Regions from separate parts of the Salipiger sp. D13 genome, predicted to be linked through region 3. Evidence: riboswitches for the same ligand, from Rfam matches in the RefSeq annotation. Region 3 holds a riboswitch; each other region holds the start of a gene.
What was found. A riboswitch is a leader RNA that binds a small molecule or an ion and turns the genes downstream of it on or off. The one in region 3 is predicted to bind cobalamin.
Positions count from the first base shown of each region.

Region 1 (5,277 bases), on a different contig from region 3:
AAGAACTGGCCGGCCTACAACGAAGCGCTGAAGCAGCGTGGCTCCCTGACGATCTGGTTCGATCCGGACATGGTCTGGGTGCCGCGGCCCACAGGCAAGCAAGGCCGGCAGCGGCTATATAGCGACGCCGCGATCCAGACGTGCCTGACGATGAAGGTCCTCTTCGGCATGGCGCTCCGGCAGACGACCGGTTTCGTTGAAAGCCTCCTGCGCCTGGTCGGCCTCGACTGGGCGGTGCCGGATTTCAGCACGTTGAGCCGGCGCCAGAAGGCCTTGGTGGTGACCGTTCCCTACCGCGGCTCCGAGGGGCCGCTGAACCTGCTGATCGACAGCACCGGCATCAAGGCGGAAGGCGAAGGCGAATGGCACGCCCGCAAGCATGGTGGCGCGAAACGCCGCCTGTGGCGCAAGATTCACATAGGCGTCGATGAACAGACGCTGGAAATTCGGGCCATCGAGGTCACAGGGAGTAGGGTCGGCCCCTCTCGGCAGCATCCTGCGGATGCGCCTGCCGGGCAGTGGATGCGCCGATGCTGCCCGAGTTGCTGGATCAGATCCCGGCAGATGAGGAAGTCGCGTCAGTCACCGCGGACGGAGCATACGACACGCGCAAGTGCCACAACGCGGTCGCAGATCGAGGCGCACACGCCGTCATTCCGCCGCGCAAAAACGCCAAGCCGTGGAAGCCTTCGACCGCCGGCGCCATTGCCAGGAACGAGGCACTGCGCGCATCGAAATACCTCGGCCGCGCCATTTGGCGAAAGTGGAGCGGATACCACCGCCGAAGCCGCGCCGAGACGAAGATGCACTGCGTGAAGCTCTTGGGGCAGAGCCTCATGGCGCGCGACTTCGATCGCCAGGTCGCAGAACTCCAAGTCCGCGCCGCCGTGTTGAATGGCTACACTGCGCTCGGAATACCTGTCACCGAGCCCATGGGATAAGTGCGTCCGGGGAAAGGGGAAGTGCAGTCTTCAGCCTCTTTGCGCAACAAAGCCGAGCTACGCTCACGAAATAACCGCATGACCGAAGCCAGGCGGCACTTTCGAGGTCAATGCAAAATGAGTTGGCGATCCCCCGACACCTGCATCGACTTACCGACGTAGGATCGGGTGCCCTTGATCATCAGGGCCGGCATTCAGAACTCGACACCCTGCTGCGCCTTGATGCCGTCGCGGAACGGGTGCTTGATCAGGCTCATCTCGGTCACGAGGTCCGCCGCCTCGATCAGCTCGGGTTTGGCATTGCGCCCGGTGAGACAGACATGGGTCATCTCGGGCTTCGAGGTCAGAAGGAAATCGACCACCTCGTCGATATCGAGATAATCGTAGCGCAGCGCGATGTTGATCTCGTCGAGCAGCACGAAGCGGATCTCGGGATCAAGGATCTGCTCCTTTGCAATCTCCCAGCCCCTGCGGGCGGCGGCGATGTCGCGGTCGCGGTCCTGCGTCTCCCAGGTGAAGCCCTCGCCGGAGACGAAGAACCGGCATTCCTCAGAGAACCGCGAACGGATCATCTCGGCCTCGCCGGTGATCCAGGTGCCCTTGATGAACTGCACCACGGCGCAGGGCATCCCGTGCCCGATGCAGCGCAGGATCATCCCGAAACCCGACGAGGACTTGCCCTTGCCGTTGCCGGTATGCACGAGGATGAGCCCCTTCTCTCCGGTCTTGCCTTCCATCATGCGATCGCGCACCACCTTGATCTTCTTCATCTTTTCGTTGTGGCGGGCGGCGGTCTCGTCTGTCATTGCAATCTCCGGGCTTGACCTGTCTTTGAATTTCGCGCCATGTGGCCCGGTGTTGGTGCCTGTGTAAACAGGTGAAAAGGGAATGGTCAGCCTGCGATGCCTGTCGGCATTTCGGGTCAAGACAGCCGCCCCCGCGACCGTGAACGGAGAAGGTGCTTCGATGCCACTGGCCCAAGGGCCGGGAAGGTGGAGCACCGCAGGGCCATGTGCCCGGGATGCCGTGAGCCGGGAGACCTGCCAGCCCGAATGATGACCGACCGGACGGGGTGTGCCGGTGTCGGAGTGCGCCCGGCTGCCTGTTCTCGTGCGCGTTTCCGCCTGTGCCCCCGTTTGCCAAGCCGATGGGGCCGCGAGAATGAAAGACCTGCTTACGACCGAGACCGAGCTGCTGGTCTGCGTGACCTGCCGCCGCAAGGGTGCGCCGCCAGAAGACGCGCGGCGTCCGGGCCGCGTGCTGTTCGATGCCATCGCGGCTCAGGACAGGCCCGAGGGGCTGCGGGTGACCCCGGTCGAATGCCTGCAGAACTGTTCGCAATCCTGCACCGTCGCGCTGCGCGGGGGCGATGCGAAATGGACCTATGTCTTTTCCAACGTCGACGAGACCGAGCATGCCGCGATGATCGTCGCCGGCGCCGCGCAATATCACGCCGCGCCCGACGGGGTGATCCCGTGGCGCGAGCGCCCCGAGCATTTCAAGCGCAATTGCCTTGCGCGCATCCCTCCCCTCCGCCCCAAGGAGTCCTGATCCATGAGCGATCTGTCCAAGCTTCCCGTCACCGTGATCACCGGCTTTCTCGGCTCGGGAAAGACCACGCTGATTTCCCATCTGATGCGCAAGCCCGAGGGGCGGCGGCTTGCAGTGGTGGTGAACGAGTTCGGTGATGTCGGTGTCGACGGCGAGATCCTGCGCGGCTGCGCGATCCCCGACTGCCCCGCCGAGAACATCGTCGAACTGGCCAACGGCTGCATCTGCTGCACCGTGGCCGATGATTTCATTCCCACCATCGAGGCACTGATGGCGCTTGATCCGCGCCCCGATCACATCCTGATCGAGACCTCGGGCCTGGCGCTGCCGAAACCGCTGCTCAAGGCCTTCGACTGGCCGGACATCCGCGCGAAGATCACGGTCGACGGCGTGATCGCCCTTGCGGATGCCGAGGCGGTGGCGGCGGGCCGGTTTGCGCCCGACGTGGCGGCGGTGGATGCGCAGCGCGCCGCCGATGACAGCATCGACCACGAAACGCCGCTGTCCGAGGTATTCGAGGACCAGCTCTCCTGCGCCGACATCGTGCTGCTCACCAAGCCCGACCTCGCCGGGCCGGAAGGCGTCGCCAGGGCGCGCGAGATCGTCGCAGCGGAAGCCCCCCGCCCGCTGCCGGTGGTCGAGGTCGCGGAGGGCGTGGTGGATGCACGGGTGATCCTCGGGCTCGGGGCCGCCGCCGAGGCTGACCTCGACGCGCGTCCCAGCCACCACGATGGCGCCCCCGAGCATGACCACGACGATTTCGAGAGCATCGTGCTGTCGCTGGCCGAGGTGCCGGACGCGGCGGGTCTGGCCGCGCGGCTGGAACGTCTGGCGCGTGAGCACGACATCCTGCGGATCAAGGGCTACGCCGCCGTCTCGGGCAAGCCGATGCGGCTGCTGGTGCAGGCGGTGGGCGCGCGGGTGCGTCACCAGTACGACCGCATGTGGGGCACGGACGAGGCGCGCAACGGTCAGCTGGTGATCATCGCCGAGCATGACCGGCTCGACGCCGCGGCGCTGCGCGCGGCACTGGCCCCCGCGACGGCGGGCTGAGCCGATGCACGTCGTCTTCCGCGAAAGCCACGGGCTCGAGGACAGCGCGGTTCCGACCGACCTCGCGCAGGATCCGGCGGATCTGGTGGTTCTGTCCTTTTCGGACAGCGATCTGGGGGCCTTTGCGGAAGGCTGGCACCGGGCGGCCGGCGGCCTGCCCTCGCTGCGGCTTGCGAACCTGTCGGCGCTGCGGCACCCGCTGTCGGTCGACACCTATGTCGAGCGGACGCTGGCGGGGGCGAAGGGCATCCTCGTGCGGCTGATCGGTGGGATGCCCTACTGGGACTACGGGCTGCGGCAGGTGCAGGCGCTGGCCCGGGCGCGCGGCATCGCGCTGGCGGTGCTGCCCGCCGATGGGCGGGAAGATGCGCGGCTGGATTCGGTCTCGACCCTGCCGATCTCGACCCTGCGCCGGCTGGCGGAGCTGTGCGACACCGGCGGCGCCGTGGCCGCGCAGGCGGCGCTGGCGCAGATGGCGCTGGCCTCGGGGCTTTACGCCGCGCCGGTGCCGGGATCGAAGGCGCTGCCGGTGGTCGGGTTCTGGACGCCGGAGTGTGGCGCGATGTCGCCTTCGGCGGCGAGAGGCGCTGCCCCTCGCGCTCCCCGGCGTATTTCTGGAAAGATGAAAGGGCGACGGGTGCTGGTGGTGTTCTACCGCTCCTACATCGTGTCCGCCGACGTGGCCCCTGTGGAAGCTCTGTTCAGCGCCTTTCGTGCAGAGGGGGCAGAGGTGACCGGGCTTTATGCCCCATCGCTGAAGGGGGCGAGTGCCGGGCCGCTGGCGGAGGCGATCCGGGAGGCCGCGCCCGATGTCATCGTCAATCTCACCGCATTTTCCGCCGCCTCGGGCGAGTCCGCGCCGGTGCTGGACGCGGCGGGCGTACCGGTGTTCCAGGCGGTGATGGCGACCTCGTCGCGCGAGGCGTGGGCAGGGGCGGAGCGCGGTCTTTCGCCTGCCGACCTCGCGATGCACGTGGTGTTGCCCGAGGTCGATGGGCGGCTGATGGGCGGGGTGATCTCGTTCAAGCAGGCGGGCCGGCGCGACCCGGCGCTGCAACATGCGCTGACGCGGCATTGCCCCGAACCCGCGCGCATTGCTGCGCTGGTGGCGCGAGTCGGCGGCTGGATGGCGCTCGCGGGACAGGCGCCCGCGGAACGCCGGGTGGCGCTGATGCTCTCGACCTATCCCGGCAAGGACTGGAACCTTGGCCATGCGGTGGGGCTCGACGCGCTCGCCTCCGCCGAGGCGATCCTGTCGGACCTGCGCGACGCCGGCCATGACGTGCCGCCCTTTGCCGCGCTCGAGGCCGGCCTGCAGGCCGAGGAGATCCGCCTGCCGCTGGAGCGCTACCGCGCTGCGCTGGAGGCCCTGTCGCCGCAGTTGCGCGCGGGTCTGGCCGAGGCCTGGGGGGCGCCGGAAGAGGATGCTCTCTGCCGCGACGGCGCCTTCCACATCACCGGACTGCGCCTTGGCAAGGCGCTGGTGCTGCTGCAACCGGAGCGCGGCACCCCGGCACGGCGTGCGGAGGAGTACCACGATCTCTCGCGCCTGCCCTGCCACGCCTATGTCGCGCTTTACCTCTGGCTGCGCGAAGAGGCAGACGCGCTGGTCCACATCGGCGCCCATGGCACGCTGGAATGGCTGCCGGGCAAGTCGGTCGCCCTTTCGGATGACTGCTGGCCCGAGGTACTGACCGGCGCGCTGCCGGTGCTCTACCCGTTCATCGTCAAC
Region 1 covers NZ_ML112595.1:99,685-104,961, forward strand. Annotated here, with positions in the region: partial or broken gene D6860_RS11235 (IS5 family transposase) at 1-941, shown strand, start outside; gene cobO (cob(I)yrinic acid a,c-diamide adenosyltransferase) at 1,136-1,747, opposite strand; cobalamin riboswitch at 1,784-2,004, shown strand; gene D6860_RS11245 (DUF1636 family protein) at 2,103-2,492, shown strand; gene cobW (cobalamin biosynthesis protein CobW) at 2,496-3,545, shown strand; gene cobN (cobaltochelatase subunit CobN) at 3,550-5,277, shown strand, end outside.
Region 1: it holds a riboswitch for cobalamin, as region 3 does, so the genes downstream of both, D6860_RS11245 (DUF1636 family protein) here and nrdH (glutaredoxin-like protein NrdH) in region 3, are expected to answer to the same signal.

Region 2 (5,277 bases), on a different contig from region 3:
ATCTCGTTCTCGTAGTAGTTCAGGTAATTCTCGAAGGTCGCCTCCTGCCCCTCGGGAAGCGAGTCGGGATACCCCTCAATCGGCTCGCCGGTGATGAAAATCCCGTTCACGGGCTCGCCCTCTGCGGAAACGCCGAAGAACACCTTCTCGAAGGTCGGCTCGTCGCCGGGCTCCTCCGGCTCTTCCGGGTCGTCGGAAACCGCCTTGATGGACCCCTCTTCGGTCGTGGTCGACGTTGCGCGGATGCCGAAGACGTCGATGGCGTCGAGGCTATCGACGTCCAGTTCGAGGGTCAGCGTATCGCCCTGCGACACATAGGACTGCTTGTCTTCGCCCTCGGTTCCGAGACCCGGGTCGCTCACCTTTTCGGCGTCGTCCCACTGAATGGCCTCGCCGTCGAGCTGGGCGCCGTTCATGTTGAGAGGACCGCTGAGAGACACGCTGTCCCCGGAGAAGTCGTCGTCTCCGATGTAGATGGCGTTCACGTCCATGGCGCCGTCGAGCACTTCGATGTCCGCGTAGAATTTTCCATCTGCTTCATACAGGCTAACCGTGTAGGAAAGTCCTTCGGTCTCGTAGGTGAAAACTTTCGAATAATCAGGCATTGCAGTAAATCCCATCGCTCAAGAACACATTCCGGCTGGCGCGATCATCCCGGCGGCCGGGGATCGAGGCACAGTCCGTCGCGCCCATTTGATACCATGTTGCTGCCCACATCGTGCCACAAAAGCGCGAATGCCCTAGAAACAGATTGTTTCCGAACGCGTGGCGGCGGTGCCGCGTGACGCATCCGGCAGCTCGCGCATGTCTCTTTGGAACAGGGAGCGACCGCGCGCAGCACCTCTCCTGGAGTCCGATCAAGAAGGGTTCAGTCTGGGCATCAGAAGGAGGCGAGGCGGACGACCGGATGCGCCGTCCGCCCCCAAGTCTCAGACGAAAAGGAAATCGTCCTGGGTCAGGTCGCTCGCATCGACGCCGTACACCTCGATGACCTGGCCGCCCACCGAGATCTCGGAGCTGACGCCGTCCTGGGTGATGGTCAGGTCGTCGTAGGTGACGCCCCTCATCTGGATCACGTCCAGACCGTCCTCAAAGTCCGAGATCCGGTCTGTCTCGCCCACGGTGAAGGTGTTGAACACGAAGGTGTCCGCCCCCGCGCCACCGACCATCGTGTCGTCGCCACCACCGCCCGACAGCATGTCGGCGCCAGCGTTGCCGAGAAGGTAGTCGTTGCCTGCCTCGCCGAACATCGCGTCGTTGCCGCCGCCGCCCGCAATCGTGTCGGACCCCGTGCCGCCCTGGATCGTGTCGAAGCCACGCCCGCCGTAGAGCCGGTCGTTGCCGTCCTCGCCCCGCAGCAGGTCCGAGCCGTCACGTCCGAGCAGCAGGTCGTCGTCATCGCCGCCGTAGAGTTCGTCGGCCTCGGCGCCACCTTCGACGGTATCGTTGCCGGAGCCCCCGAACAGGGTATCGCGGCCCTCGTCGCCAAGCAGGTAATCGTCGCCGGCCTCACCGTAGATCGTGTCATCCTCGTATCCGCCGGCGATCGTGTCCGATCCCTCGCCCCCGGTGATGGAATCCTGCCCGCGTCCGCCGTAGATGCGGTCGGCTCCGTCTTCACCGGACAGCGTGTCATCGCCAAGCTGCCCTGCCAGGAAGTCGTTTCCGCTGCCGCCGCTGGCAAAATCGGCGCCATCGCCGCCGTAGAGATCGTCATCGCCGGTGTTGCCCGTCATGACGTCGTCGCCCTCGTCGCCGTAGAGCGTATCGGCGTCGGAACCGCCGAACATCCGGTCATCGCCTCCGCCGCCTTCGAGGCGGTCATCGCCCTGCCGGCCGGTCATCGTGTTGTCAAAGAAGTCACCGACGTAGATGTCATCGGCCGTGGTCCCCTCGTAGGGGTTCGGGAAGACCTCTCCCGGCGTGTCTTCGATATCGAGGATCAGGGCGACGATCCCGGTCACGAAGGGCTCGCCCTCGGGGTAGTGGAAATAGGTGGCGCCATTGGCCTCGAAAACGATCACCGGCACAGGAGTTCCGAGTGGCACGATCACCCCGAGCGCCTCCACCCCGGGCTGCGCCGTGCCGGAGCCGACATAGGTGATGTCGTCGCCCTCGAACGTGCTTTGCGTATCGTCGCTTCCGAGCGTGCCATCGTTGTCGGCCAATGTGCCTTCCATCTCCCCGGAGAAGGCGGTCAGTAGCAAGGTCGGATCGTCGGTCAGCAGGTTCGCATTGGCCAGCGAACCAACATACTCACGCACTGTAATGTCTTGAGTTGGCATATCGAATTTCTCCTCCACAGTCTGCGGCAACACCGCATATGAAAAAGCTTCGCCGAAAATATAGGTTTTTCAACTGTAACCCTCGCGACACAACACAACCTATTGCAGATCAAGAAAAAGAATCTTTTCTCAGATTTGATCAAATTTCAATTTTTGTTGGAAATACCCGTTATGCGGGAATCACTCACGCGCCGTCGACAGCTGGCCCGACGCAGCGCTGCGACGCTGCAACGGGGCGCCCGGTCCGTGCAGCCGGAACACATGCGCCGGACCGGGTCGCCCCGGCACCCAAGACGTCTCTTGCGCGGCGGGCGCCGCTTCAGTATCCCGGCGACATTCTGGTTCCGGCATCCCCGGAGAATAGGGAACGCGGTGCAAACCCGCGACTGCCCCCGCAACTGTGAGCGGCGAGCGTCATCGGCAACATGCCACTGGGTGAAAGCCCGGGAAGGCCCGAGCGACGCAACGACCCGCAAGTCAGGAGACCTGCCAGGATGATCACCCTCCCCTCGCGCGGGGCGCGCCACGGGGAACGGTCTGTCCGTTCGTGGTGACGTTCGCATCGTTCGCGGCGGGACCACAGGCCCTTTCCGTGAACAAATCTCACCACCGCCCTGCCGCTTGCGGGGATCGGTCAGGAAAGGAAGACAGGCATGAGACATGCCCTCGCCTCGGTCTCGGCGCTCGCGCTGACCACCGCTCCCCTCTTCGCACAGGAAGATGTCTACGAACTTCCCACCCTTCTGCTCGACGTGGGCTACGAGGCCACGACACCGCTGCAGACCGGCGTTGCGGTCGAGGTCATCACCGAGGAAGAGCTCGAGGAAGACGGCGACACCCGCGTGCTCGACATCCTCGCGCGGCAGCCGGGCGTGTCGATCCGCTCGAACGGGCCGCTGGGCACCAACGCCGGCGTGTCGATCCGGGGCGTGTCGCAGCAGAACATCGCGGTGCGGGTGGATGGCATCGACGTGTCGGACCCTTCGGGCACGCAGGTCGCCTTCGACTTCGGCGGGCTCACCGCCGGCGACATCAGCCAGATCGAGATCGTGCGCGGCTCGCAGTCGGCCCGCTACGGCTCCGAGGCGATCGGCGGCGCCATAAACATCACCACCAAGCGCGCCAGCCGCGACGGGCTGAGCGCCGAGGCCTTCGCCGAATACGGCAGCTACGAGACGCTTCGCAGCGCGGTGACGCTGTTCAACCGTGGCGAAGGTCACGAGACCGCGGTCACGCTCTCCTACGTCCGCTCCGACGGCTTCTCGGCGGCCGATGAGAACGACGGCAACGACGAGGAAGACGGCTTTGAGGCCCGCCGCCTGAGCTTCTCGGGCACCTACGATCTTGGCGACGGCGCGGCACAGCTCGAGCTTTCGGGCTTCACGCAGGAAGCGCAATACGACTACGACGAAGCCATGAGCGGCATGGTCTACGACGGCTCGCCCGACGACGTGACCGACGTCGAGGACCACGGCCTGCGTGCCGCGCTGTCGTTTTCGACCGGGCTCTTCGACCACGAGGTCTCGGCCAGCTGGTACGACATCACCCGCACGCTGACAGGCACCTCTTCGGGCAGCGATTTCCGCTACCGCTACGAGGGCACCCGGCACGAGTACCGCTACCAGGCGGGCTTCGACCTGTCGCCCACCACCCGCGCGGTCGCGGGCATCGAGCGCACCATCGAGGATTACGCCGACAACACCCGCTTCGGCACCTTCCCGGCGTCGTCGCAGGAACAGGACAGCACGGTCGACTCGCTCTTCGCCGAGCTTACCATGAAGCCCACGTCGGACATCGACCTGAGCCTGACGGTGCGCCACGACGACCACTCCGAGTATGGCGGCTTCACCACAGGGCGGCTGTCGGGCGTCTGGCGGATCCGGCCCGACCTGAGCCTGCGCGCCAACCTCGCCAACGGCTACCGCGCGCCGTCGAACTACGAGCTCTACGACGTCTATTCCGGCAACAGCGGGCTTGATCCCGAGACCTCGAAAAGCTTCGACATCGGCATCGAGAAAAGCTGGGGCGACGCCGCCTGGCTGAGCGCCACCGCCTTCGTGATCGAGGCCGAGGACATCATCGACTACTCCTACACGTCCTATGCCTACGTCCAGCGCGACGGCACCAGCACGCGGCAAGGGGTCGAGCTTTCGGGCGGCACCGAGCTGCGCCCGGGGCTGACGCTCGACGGCAGCTACACCTGGACCGACAGCTGGTCGACGGCCTCGCTCGACAGTTCCGGCTGGCAGTCCTCGGTGCCCGAGCACAGCCTCGCGCTGGGGCTGCACGCCGATCTCACCGACCGGGCGCGGCTCTCGGTCACCGGCCGCTACGAGGCCGACCGTTCGGGCCTCGACGACTACGGGTTGGTCAACAGCACCGTCACCTACGACGTCACCGACAGCACGCAGGCCTACCTGCGGGTCGAGAACCTGTTCGACGAGGAATACCAGACCGTTCCCGGCTACGGACAATCCGACCGGGCATGGTATTTCGGGGTCCGTGCAAGCTTCTAGGCTCATATCCGCTGCCGCCGCCCTGCTCTTCGCGGGGGCGGCGGCGCTTGCCGGTGCGGCACCGGAGCGGGTCGTCTCGCTCAACGTCTGCACCGACCAGCTGGCGCTGCTGCTCGGCGCGCCGGGGCAGCTTGTCTCGGTGTCGCCGCTGGCCCGCGATCCGCGCAGCTCGGCGATGGCCGAGGCGGCGCGCGCGGTGCCCGTCAACAAAGCCGCCGCCGAACAGATCGTGCTGCTCGAGCCCGACCTCGTGCTCGCCGGCAGCTACACCGCCCGCGCCGCCACCGACATGCTCGAGACGCTGGGCTACCGCGTCGAACGGTTCGAGCCCGCCCGCTCGCTCGAGGATGCGCGCGACAACATCCGCCGCATGGGCCGGCTGCTGGGCCGCGAGAACCGCGCCGCCGAGGTGCTGGCGGCCTTCGACGCCCGCCTGTCGGACCTGCGCGACGACCCGAAGGAGCGCCCCGTCGTGG
Region 2 covers NZ_ML112611.1:11,978-17,254, reverse strand. Annotated here, with positions in the region: gene D6860_RS17480 (hypothetical protein) at 1-605, opposite strand, end outside; gene D6860_RS17475 (calcium-binding protein) at 930-2,264, opposite strand; cobalamin riboswitch at 2,608-2,794, shown strand; gene D6860_RS17470 (TonB-dependent receptor plug domain-containing protein) at 2,939-4,801, shown strand; gene D6860_RS17465 (ABC transporter substrate-binding protein) at 4,788-5,277, shown strand, end outside.
Region 2: it holds a riboswitch for cobalamin, as region 3 does, so the genes downstream of both, D6860_RS17470 (TonB-dependent receptor plug domain-containing protein) here and nrdH (glutaredoxin-like protein NrdH) in region 3, are expected to answer to the same signal.

Region 3 (5,277 bases):
AAGCAGCGGTTCAGGCATCTGCAAGCTCCTTCAGTTTGCGCGGCGGATGGGCCGCGACGCGCTCTGCGATGGCGCGGATGTGATCGGGAGTCGTGCCGCAGCAGCCGCCGGCCACGTTGATCAGCCCCTCCTTTGCGAACACCTCGACAAGCGCCGCGGTCTGGTCGGGGGTCTCGTCGTAGGCGCCGAAGGCGTTCGGAAGGCCGGCGTTCGGGTAGGCACAGACAAAGGTGTCGGCGACACCCGCGAGTTCCGTCAGGTGGGGGCGCATCGCATCGGCACCGAGGGCGCAGTTGAGGCCCACGGTGAAGGGGCGGGCATGACGCACCGAGTGCCAGAAGGCGGTCGGGGTCTGGCCCGACAGCATGCGCCCGGAGGCGTCGGTGATGGTCCCCGAGATCATGATGGGCAGGCGCCGGCCGACCTTGGCGAAGCTCTCGAACGCGGCGAAGATCGCCGCCTTGGCGTTCAGCGTGTCGAAGATCGTCTCGATCAGGATCAGGTCGGCCCCCCCTTCGATCAGCCCGTCGATCTGCTGGCCGTAGGCGATCCGCAGGTCGTCGAAGGTCACCGCCCGGTAGCCGGGGTCGTTCACGTCGGGGCTGATCGAGGCGGTCCGGTTGGTCGGGCCGACCGCGCCGGCCACGTAGCGGCGCTTGCCGTCGATCGCCTGCGCGCGCTCGGCGGCACGCCGCGCGCCCTGTGCGCCGGCGACGTTGAGGTCATGCACCGCATCCTCGAGCCCGTAGTCCGCCTGCGCGATGGTGGTCGAGGAGAACGTGTTCGTCTCGAGGATGTCCGCCCCGGCAAGGGCGAACTCGAGCTGGATGTCCTCGACCGCCTGCGGCTGGGTCAGCACCAGCAGGTCGTTGTTGCCCTTCTGCGGGTGGTCCGAATGGTGATGGCGACAGCCCGGGCCGTGGATGTGGCCCTTGGCCGTGAAATCCTCTTCGGTCATGTTCAGCGTCTGGATCATCGTGCCCATGGCGCCGTCGAGTATCAGGATGCGCTCACGCGCCGCGGCCTGAAGGGCCTCGTAGCTTTCGGAAATCGGGAGCGAGAAGTTGATCATGTCGAACCTGCCTTTCGGAAGGGCCTACATAACCAACAGGCGACCCAACGATCAAACCCATAATATTCGCCCTTAACATGAGGCGCGCTCATGTTGTCGGTGCCGGCCTCAGAGCAGTTCCCGGCGTGCGCGGGCACCACCCCGGCGACGCGGGCGGGGCAGGGGCACGGCCATGGGGTGCGCCCTGCCGTCCAATGACTGCCGCACGAGCCCGGTGAAGACCGCGACCGCCGGGTCCGTCGTCTCGAACGGCGCGGCCATCGCCAAGGCGCGGTTGGCCTCGTGCGGGTAGTTTGCGTCGGAGCGCAGGAACATCATCCATTGCAGGAAGCCGAGCCTGCCAAGTTCCCGCGCCCGTTCGGGCGTCTCCGCCCGGCTTTGCAGTGTCATGAGTGTTCTTTCGAGAAGCATAGCGCCCTCCGCGCATCGCATGCGGGGACCGGACGTGCGGCATCTGGCGGACGGGTCGTCTCCATCTTTGCCTCCGCGCCCATGGCTCCCCGCCAGGGTCAAGGTGACTGCGGCGCGGAAGCCGCGCCGGAGATGGCAGGTCTCCTGACTTGCGGGTCGTCGCTGTTCCGAACCTTCCCGGACCCTTGGTCCAGTGGTGCGTATCGGAACCGCTCTCCGCCTACAGTTGCGGGGGCAGTCGCGGCATTGGGCAGTCAGCCCGCACCGCGTTCCCTTTTCAGCCACCCGTTTCCGGGCGGCACCATCAGGGCGATATTTTCCATGCCGGGGCGGCGGAGTCCAGTCTCTTGCAGGCGTCGGAAGCTGGCCCTGTCCTTGGAGGCCGGGAGTTATCGCGAGGAAAGATACGTCGATATATTGACAACCCTGCGCCCCGGACCGCAACATGCAGGTGCTTTGGTTCCCGCGAGTCACCTCGCGGGCTAAGAGGGAAGCCGGTGAAGATCCGGCACTGCCCCCGCAACTGTAAGTGGCAAGCCCCGGTCCGATCCACTGGTGTCAGCGCACACCGGGAAGGCGGACGACGGGGCGTTCGAGCCGCAAGTCAGGAGACCTGCCAGGGCATGAACGACGACCGCGGCGGAGGGCCCGGGCGCGTGGTGCGGCCTCACATGCGGGCTGTTCCCGTGTCCCTTCCGCCCGGAGACAAGAGACCGGCAAAGGGACAGAACATGAGCGTCACCGTCTACTCCAAACCCGCCTGCGTGCAGTGCACCGCGACCACCCGTGCGCTCGAGGCGCGCGGCATCGACTTCGACCTGATCGACCTGACCGAGGATGCGCAGGCGATGGAGATGGTCCAGGGACTGGGCTACCGTCAGGCCCCGGTCGTCGTGGCCGGCGAGGCACACTGGGCGGGCTTCCGTCCCGACATGATCAGCCAGCTGGGCTGAGCCGGGACCGCGCGCCGATGCCGGGCCTTGCCTACTTCTCCAGCGGATCGGGCAACACCGCCCGTTTCGTCGCGCGGCTCGACCTGCCCGCGACGCGTCTGCCGCTGCGCAAGGACGCGGCGCCGCCGGTGATGACCGGGCCCTTCGTGCTCGTCTGCCCGACCTACGCCGACGGAGAGGGCCGCGGCGCCGTGGCGAAGCCGGTCATCCGGTTCCTGAACATCGAAGCCAACCGGACCCTGCTGCGCGGCGTGATCGCCGGCGGCAACCGGAACTTCGGCGACACCTTCGCGATGGCCGGCAAGGTCATCGCGGCCAAATGCAACGTGCCCGTGCTCTATCGCTTCGAGCTCGCGGGGACAGACACCGACATCGCCCGCGTTCGCGCCGGGCTTGAAACCTTCTGGGAAAACAGATGCTTGACGCCAGCCTGACGCAGGGTCTCGACTACCACGCGCTGAACGCGATGCTGAACCTCTACGACGAGGACGGCAACATCCAGTTCGAAGCCGACCGGATGGCCGCGCGGCAGTATTTCCTGCAGCACGTGAACCAGAACACCGTGTTCTTCCATTCGCTCGAGGAGAAGCTCGGCTTCCTCGTCGACGAGGGCTACTACGAACCCGAAGTGCTCGACCAGTACCCGCGCGAGTTCCTGCGGCGCATCTGGGATGCCGCCTATGCGCGGAAGTTCCGCTTCCCGACCTTCCTCGGCGCGTTCAAGTACTACACCTCGTACACGCTGAAGACCCGGGACGGGAAACGCTACCTCGAGCGCTACGAGGACCGCGTGGTGATGAACGCGCTGACCCTCGCGCGTGGCGACGAGGCGCTGGCCATGCGGCTGATGGACGAAATCCTGTCGGGGCGGTTCCAGCCTGCGACGCCGACCTTCCTGAACGCCGGCAAGAAGGCCCGGGGGGAGTTCGTGTCGTGCTTCCTGCTGCGGCTGGAAGACAACATGGAAAGCATCGGGCGCGGCATCAACTCGGCGCTGCAGCTCAGCAAGCGCGGCGGTGGCGTGGCGCTCATGCTGACCAACATCCGCGAATACGGCGCCCCGATCAAGGGCATCGAGGACCAGTCGTCGGGCGTGATCCCGGTGATGAAACTGCTCGAGGACAGCTTTTCCTACGCCAACCAGCTGGGCGCGCGGCAGGGCGCGGGCGCGGTCTACCTTCATGCGCACCACCCGGACATCCTGCGCTTCCTCGACACCAAGCGCGAGAACGCGGACGAGAAGATCCGCATCAAGACGCTGTCGCTGGGGGTGGTGATCCCCGATGTGACCTTCGAGCTGGCGAAGAAGAACGAGGACATGTACCTGTTCTCGCCGCATGACGTCGAAAAGGTCTACGGCTGCGCCTTCTCGGAAATCTCGGTGACCGAGAAATACGCCGAGATGGTCGACGATCCCCGCATCCGCAAGAAGAAGATCAACGCCCGCGCGTTCTTCCAGACGCTGGCGGAGATCCAGTTCGAAAGCGGCTACCCCTACATCATGTTCGAGGACACGGTGAACCGGGCGAACCCGATCGCCGGGCGCATCACCATGTCGAACCTCTGCTCCGAGATCCTGCAGGTGAACGCGGCATCGGAGTTCAACGACGACCTGTCCTACGCCCGGATGGGGACGGACATTTCCTGCAACCTCGGCTCGATGAACATTGCCCGCGCGATGGACGGGGGCGACCTGGCCGCGTCCGTGGGGACGGCGGTCCGCGCGCTGAACGCGGTCAGCGAGATGTCGGCCATCGACAGCGTGCCCTCGATCCGCAAGGGCAACGAGGAAAGCCATGCCATCGGGCTTGGCCAGATGAACCTGCACGGGTTCCTCGCGCGGGAACGCATCCACTACGGCAGCCCCGAGGGGATCGCCTTCACCTCGGCCTATTTCGCCGCCGTGCTGTTCCACGCGCTGACGGCCTCCTGCGCCCTGGCGCGGGAGAAGGGAAGGTGTTTCAGGGGGTTCTCGGACTCCGCCTATGCCGACGGCAGGTTCTTCGACAAGTACACGACGCGCAGCTGGCATCCGGAGCTGCCGGGTGCCGCAGCGCTGTTCGAGCGCTTCGGCATCGACCTGCCGACGCAGGACGACTGGGCCGTGTTGAAGGCCGACGTGATGGCGCACGGGCTCTACAACCGGAACCTTCAGGCGGTGCCGCCGACCGGGTCGATCAGCTACATCAACTACGCCACCTCCTCGATCCACCCGATCACGGCGCGGATCGAGATCCGCAAGGAAGGCAAGATCGGCCGGGTCTACTACCCGGCCCCCTACATGGACAGCGACAACCTCGAGTACTACCGCGACGCCTATGCGATCGGCCCCGAGGCGATCATCGACACCTACGCCGCCGCGACCGAGCACGTTGACCAGGGGCTGTCGCTGACGCTTTTCTTCCCGGCAGAGGCCTCGACCCGCGACATCAACCGCGCCCAGATCTACGCGTGGAAGAAGGGGATCAAGACGATCTACTACATCCGGCTGCGGCAGGCGGCGCTGGAAGGGACCGAGGTCGAGGGCTGCGTGAGCTGCACGCTCTGAGCCGGGACTGCCTGCGGCAGGTGGGGGCGCTGCCCCCACGCCCCCGAGGTATTTATCAAAGAGAAGAAGAGGGGACGCGGCGCGAAGCCCGAGGCGTTCCCGGAGCGAGGACGAGATGAAGGACAGCGTGCAGGGCCGGGCGATACCGGCGGCGATCAACTGGAACCGGGTGCAGGACGACAAGGACCTGGAGATATGGAACCGGCTGACCGCGAATTTCTGGTTGCCGGAGAAGGTGCCGCTGTCGAACGACATCCAGAGCTGGTCGCGGCTGACCGAGGACGAGCAGCGGC
Region 3 covers NZ_ML112593.1:185,561-190,837, reverse strand. Annotated here, with positions in the region: gene metH (methionine synthase) at 1-18, opposite strand, end outside; gene D6860_RS09395 (homocysteine S-methyltransferase family protein) at 11-1,072, opposite strand; gene D6860_RS09390 (hypothetical protein) at 1,181-1,462, opposite strand; cobalamin riboswitch at 1,600-1,804, opposite strand; cobalamin riboswitch at 1,924-2,119, shown strand; gene nrdH (glutaredoxin-like protein NrdH) at 2,215-2,436, shown strand; gene nrdI (class Ib ribonucleoside-diphosphate reductase assembly flavoprotein NrdI) at 2,454-2,870, shown strand; gene nrdE (class 1b ribonucleoside-diphosphate reductase subunit alpha) at 2,852-4,984, shown strand; gene nrdF (class 1b ribonucleoside-diphosphate reductase subunit beta) at 5,100-5,277, shown strand, end outside.

Region 4 (5,277 bases), on a different contig from region 3:
CTGGTCTGGCTGCCCGGCGGCTACCCCGAGCTGCATGCCGGGCAGCTTTCTGCAGCCGGGAGTTTCCGCGCGGGGCTGCGGGCCTTCGCAGAGACCCGCCCCGTTCATGGCGAGTGCGGCGGCTACATGGCGCTTGGCGCCGGGCTGATCGACAAGGAGGGCACGCGGCACGAGATGGCCGGGCTGCTCGGTCTCGTGACCAGCTACGAAAAGCGAAAGTTCCACCTCGGCTATCGCCGCGCGGTGCTGAGCGCGCCGATGCCCGGAAGCGCCCCCGGCGCGGCGCTGCGCGGGCACGAGTTCCACTACTCGACCATTCTCGAACAGCCCGACGCACCACTGGCAAGCGTCAGCGACGCCGACGGCGCGCCCGTGCCCGAGACGGGTTCGGTGCGCGGCAACGTCACCGGCACCTTCTTTCACCTCATTTCCCGGGAGACCCCGTCATGAGCGGTTTCGTCAGTTTCGTCAGCTCCGGCCCCGGCGATCCCGAGTTGCTGACACTCAAGGCCGTGGACCGCCTGGGCCGCGCCGATGCGGTTCTCTACGACGATCTCTCGGCCGGTCCGATCCTCGAACACGCGCGTGAGGGGGCGGACCTCGTCGGCGTCGGAAAACGTGCCGGGCGGCCCTCGCCCCGGCAGGATCACGTCAGCCGCCTGCTGGTGGAGTATGCCGGGGTCGGTCAGCGCGTGGTGCGGCTGAAATCCGGCGACGGCGGCATCTTCGGCCGGCTCGAGGAAGAGCTGACCGCGCTCAGGGAGGCCGGGATCGACTACGAGATCATCCCCGGTGTGCCCTCGGCCTGTGCGGCGGCGGCAGCGGCGGGCATCCCTCTGACCCGGCGGCTGACCGCGCGGCGGGTGCAATTCGCCACCGGCCACGACCTGACCGGCGCGCTGCCCGAGGATGCCAATATCGCGGCTCTGGCCGACCCGATGGCGACCACGGCGATCTTCATGGGCAAACGCACCTTCCCCGGCCTTGCCGCGCGCCTGATCGCAGAGGGGCTGCCCCCCGAGACGCCCGCGATGCTGGCGGAATCCGTCAGCCGCCCCGACCAGCAGATCTCGCGCCATACCGTCGCGAGCCTGGCCGCGCGGCTTGCGAACGAGCCCGGCGACAAGGCCGGGCTCATCCTGTTCGGACCTTTGGCAGAGGAGTGAAACGACCCGGCCCCGCAAGGGGCCACCGCCGAGAGGGTGCGCCGCCATGCGCGGCCGCAGGGAACCGGGTGAAAGGCCCGGACTGCCCCCGCAACTGTAAGCGAAGAGCGCCGAGGATCATCCCACTGGCAACCCTGCCGGGAAGGGCCGAGGCGCGGTGAGACGCGAGTCAGGAGACCTGCCCTTCGGCACCTCAACCGCCCCGCAAAGGGGCCAGCGCTGCCGGTGGGGCAGCATAACGAGAAAGGACATATCAATGCATATCGAACCCGGCGTCGTCGACGGCGCCAAGATGATGTTCGCGGTTGCCACGGCGGCGGGCGCGGCGGGCCATACCGCAAAGGAGGTCGTCCAGGACGTCAAGGCGGGCGGTGCACTGTCGCTGCTGCCGCGCACTGTTCTCGCGGCCATCGGCACCTTTGTCTTCTTCGAGCTGCTGCCGCATTTCGCGGTGGGCATCTCGGAGGTGCACTTCATCCTCGGCTCGACCCTGTTCCTGTTGCTGGGCACCGCCCCTGCGGCGCTGGGGCTGGCGCTCGGCCTGCTGATCCAGGGGATGTTCTTTGCGCCGACCGACCTGCCGATGTATTTCGTCAACGTCACCACGCTTCTGGTGCCGCTGTTCGCAGCCTCCGCTCTGGCCCGCCGCGTCGTCGCACCGGGCACCGCTTATGTCGATCTGCGCTATGCGGACGTGCTGAAACTCTCGGCGATCTACCAGGGCGGCGTTGTCGCCTGGGTCGCGTTCTGGGCCTTCTACGGCCAGGGCGTTTCGGTTGGCACGCTGGCGTCGGTCGGCACCTTCGGCGCGGCCTACATGATGGTGATCCTGATCGAGCCGCTGGCCGATCTGGCAGCCCTCGCTGCGGCCAAGTCCGCCCGTGACAGCGGTATCGCCCGCCTGTTCACCCCGCGTCTCTACGCGGCCTGAAGCCATTGCCGCCGGAGCCCCCTCAATCGGGGCTCCGGCTTTTGCATGCAGGAATGACACGGATGGACGATCTCTGGCTCATCGGCATCGGCACCGGAAGCCCGGCGCATGTCACGCTCGAAGGACTGCAGGCGCTGCGCGATGCAACGGTGATCCTCGTGCCCCACAAGGGCGAGGGAAAGGACGCGCTTGCCGCGTTGCGATACGGGATCATCGAGGCCTCGGGGGCGCAGGCCGAAGTCCGAAGCTTTGATTACCCGGTGCGCGATCCCGCCCTGCCTTATAATCGACGGGTCATCGAATGGCACGACGAGATTGCCCGGCGCTGGGTCGCCGCGATGCAGAGCGCACCGCCGGGGCCGGTGGCGCTGCTGGTCTGGGGAGATCCCGCGCTCTACGACAGCACGCTACGGATCGCCGAACGGATGGTGCCCCGTCCCCGTCTGAGGGTGGTGCCCGGGATCACCGCGATACAGGCGCTGACGGCGGCCCACGCGATCCCGCTCAACACGGTGAACGGACCGGTCAAGATCACCACCGGACGGCAGCTGCGCGACCATGGCTGGCCGGAAGACGAGGAAACGGTGGTGGTGATGCTGGACGCCGAATGCAGCTTTCAGGGCCTTGACCCCGAAGGGCTGCAGATCTGGTGGGGCGCCTATCTCGGATCCGAGGCGCAGGCGCTCGAGGCCGGATCGCTGGCCAAGGTCGGGGGCCGGATCATGGAGCGCCGTGCCGAGCTGCGCGCCCGGCACGGCTGGATCATGGACACCTACCTGCTGCGGCGGCTGTGTTGCCCGGAGGGCGCGTCGCAACTGCGACGCGCTCGGTAGCCGGGTGGCCCGTTGCGGGAACAGGGCTGAGGCGACCAGACCTTGGGCTTTTCTAGGCATCCCCCTCCCTGATCTCGCCTCGACAGGGGCTTCCATCGAAGCCTTCCCTCACCACTCAGCAGGCGCATGAAAGCACGCCAGAGGGGCCCACTGGAGCGGGGCAGTCAGTGGGGCATTCTTCCGCCCCGAAGGGAAGAAGTGACGCCATCACGGTATGTTAGGAAGAACTGGCTGGGGTGGCAGGATTCGAACCTGCGGTACGCGGTACCAAAAACCGTTGCCTTACCACTTGGCTACACCCCAACCGTGGCGCGGGTATTACGATACGATTCCGGGGGGCGCAAGCCCCGGTTTCGCAAAAAAGATACAGATTTTTCATCTCGCCTCAGAGCGCCGCCTTCGGCGGGCCATCTTCGTGAAACGCGTATTGCGCGCGACCGTTTCGCTTGGCCGTGTATAGCGCGGTATCGGCGCGTCCGAGCAGGGTTTTGGTGTCCGAGAACGACGCCATCTCGGGGTCGCTTCGCACGATGCCGATGCTTGCCGAAATCCGGCAGACCTCGGTGTCGAGCGCGATCGGCTGCTCAATCCGGCCGACGAGTCGCTCGCAGAGCTCGGCGAGTCGCGTGCGGTCGGTGACCCCCGCGAGCAGAATCACGAACTCGTCGCCGCCGATGCGCGCGACGAGATCTTCCCTCCGGGTGACCTCGAGCATGATCTGCCCGACCCTCTGCAGGACCCGGTCCCCCGCGGCGTGGCCGCGGGTGTCGTTCACCTGCTTGAAGAAATCGAGGTCGACGTGGAGCAGCGCAAAGCGCTCGGCAGCGCGGACGAGGCGCTGAAGCGCCCGGTCGAGCCCACGACGGTTCTGCAACCCTGTGAGCGAGTCGGTATAGGCCCGCTGTTCCGCTGCGAGCATCGCCCCCTGCAGCCGCAGGTTCAGCGTGCGCGAGGCCTCCATCGCGGCGGATTTCGCCTCGACGAGATAGAGCATGTCGATGGCGAGGTCGGTCACGGCGAAATCGGTGCTGGTAAGCGCATGGCTGCGCACCGCCTCAACCACGCCGATGCCGAAGGAGAGGTTGAGCAAAACGCCCCCTTCCCCGTCCGGCATCGCCAGCCCCTTGAGCGCGCGGCCCGGCCCGTTGCGGAGGCGCAGTTGCAACTTGCGCCCCTCGAGCGCGCGCAGGTCGCGCAGGTTGCGGACACGCTTCGGGCGGTAGATGTCGATGACCTCGTCGAACGGCACGCCCGCAAGGCGCCGCTCGCCCGTGAGCTTGCGAAGCGTGGGCCCGGCCCCCCGGACACGGCCATCGGAGCCGATCTGCAGGTGCATCGGGCACATCACCTCGAGCGTGCGTCCGGGCAGGCTCATGACACGACCTGGCGCGGCGGGAGCACCGCGCCGAGCTCGAAGGCCCGCCCCTCGCTGAAGCTGGCCTCGACCACGGTGATGTCGATGATCTCGGCCCCGTCGAGCACGCCACGGTGATCGAGCGTGACGAGCGCACCGTAATCGTCGGCCATGGCGCGCAGCACCCCCACCAGAACGTGCCCGAAGCCGGGCATCTCGCGCTGGCTACGCAGGCATGAGAGCAGGAACTGGCCCGGAGAGGAATCGGAGAGCTCGAGCTCGGGAAGCACCAGATCCGACACCGCCAGCTGCGCCCGCCCCGGCAGATCCTCGAGCGAGTGCAGGAAGTCGATGAAATCGACCCCGCCATACCGCATCAGGCGCCGGAGACCTTCGTTGTGCGGGTGGGTGATGAGATATGTTCCGATATCCTCGAGCATGGCGTCGCGGGGCTTGTCGAGATGCGCGACGGCGGCATCGAGCACGCCTTCGACGGTGCGCGTGTCATAGTCGAGCATGGCCTCGAAATCGCCCGCCTCGAAGATCGCGGCGGTGGTGATATCCTGCCATGCGGGGTGCCCGTAGGTATCCTGCAGGAAGCACTGGAGTGTCCTGGCGATCAGCCCATGCATCTGGCGTTTTCCGCTTGCCTGTTGTCCTCCGCCACCCTTGCAGGAAAGGGTTTACGAAGGCTTCAGGCAGGACGGGTTTCCTCCCGGAGCTGGCGCGCCTCAGGCCGCGCCGAGCCAGTCGGGAAGATGACCGATGTGCGGCAGGATGACGTCAGCATGGGGCGCGAGCACCTCGGCCGCGATCGGACCGGTCAGCACCGCGACGGTCTGCATCCCCGCCGCCCGCCCGGCGGTGAGATCGTGCGGGCTGTCGCCCACCATCACGATCCGCTCCGGCACCATCCCGACCGCCCGTGCGAAGGCCAGCAGCGGCGCCGGGTCCGGCTTGGCCCCGTGACCGCTGTCGAAACCGGCGATGAAG
Region 4 covers NZ_ML112595.1:113,718-118,994, forward strand. Annotated here, with positions in the region: gene D6860_RS11300 (cobyrinate a,c-diamide synthase) at 1-450, shown strand, start outside; gene cobA (uroporphyrinogen-III C-methyltransferase) at 447-1,166, shown strand; cobalamin riboswitch at 1,199-1,352, shown strand; gene D6860_RS11310 (energy-coupling factor ABC transporter permease) at 1,423-2,097, shown strand; gene cobF (precorrin-6A synthase (deacetylating)) at 2,160-2,930, shown strand; tRNA gene D6860_RS11320 (tRNA-Gln) at 3,159-3,233, opposite strand; gene D6860_RS11325 (GGDEF domain-containing protein) at 3,316-4,305, opposite strand; gene D6860_RS11330 (heme NO-binding domain-containing protein) at 4,302-4,916, opposite strand; gene D6860_RS11335 (HAD family hydrolase) at 5,016-5,277, opposite strand, start outside.
Region 4: it holds a riboswitch for cobalamin, as region 3 does, so the genes downstream of both, D6860_RS11310 (energy-coupling factor ABC transporter permease) here and nrdH (glutaredoxin-like protein NrdH) in region 3, are expected to answer to the same signal.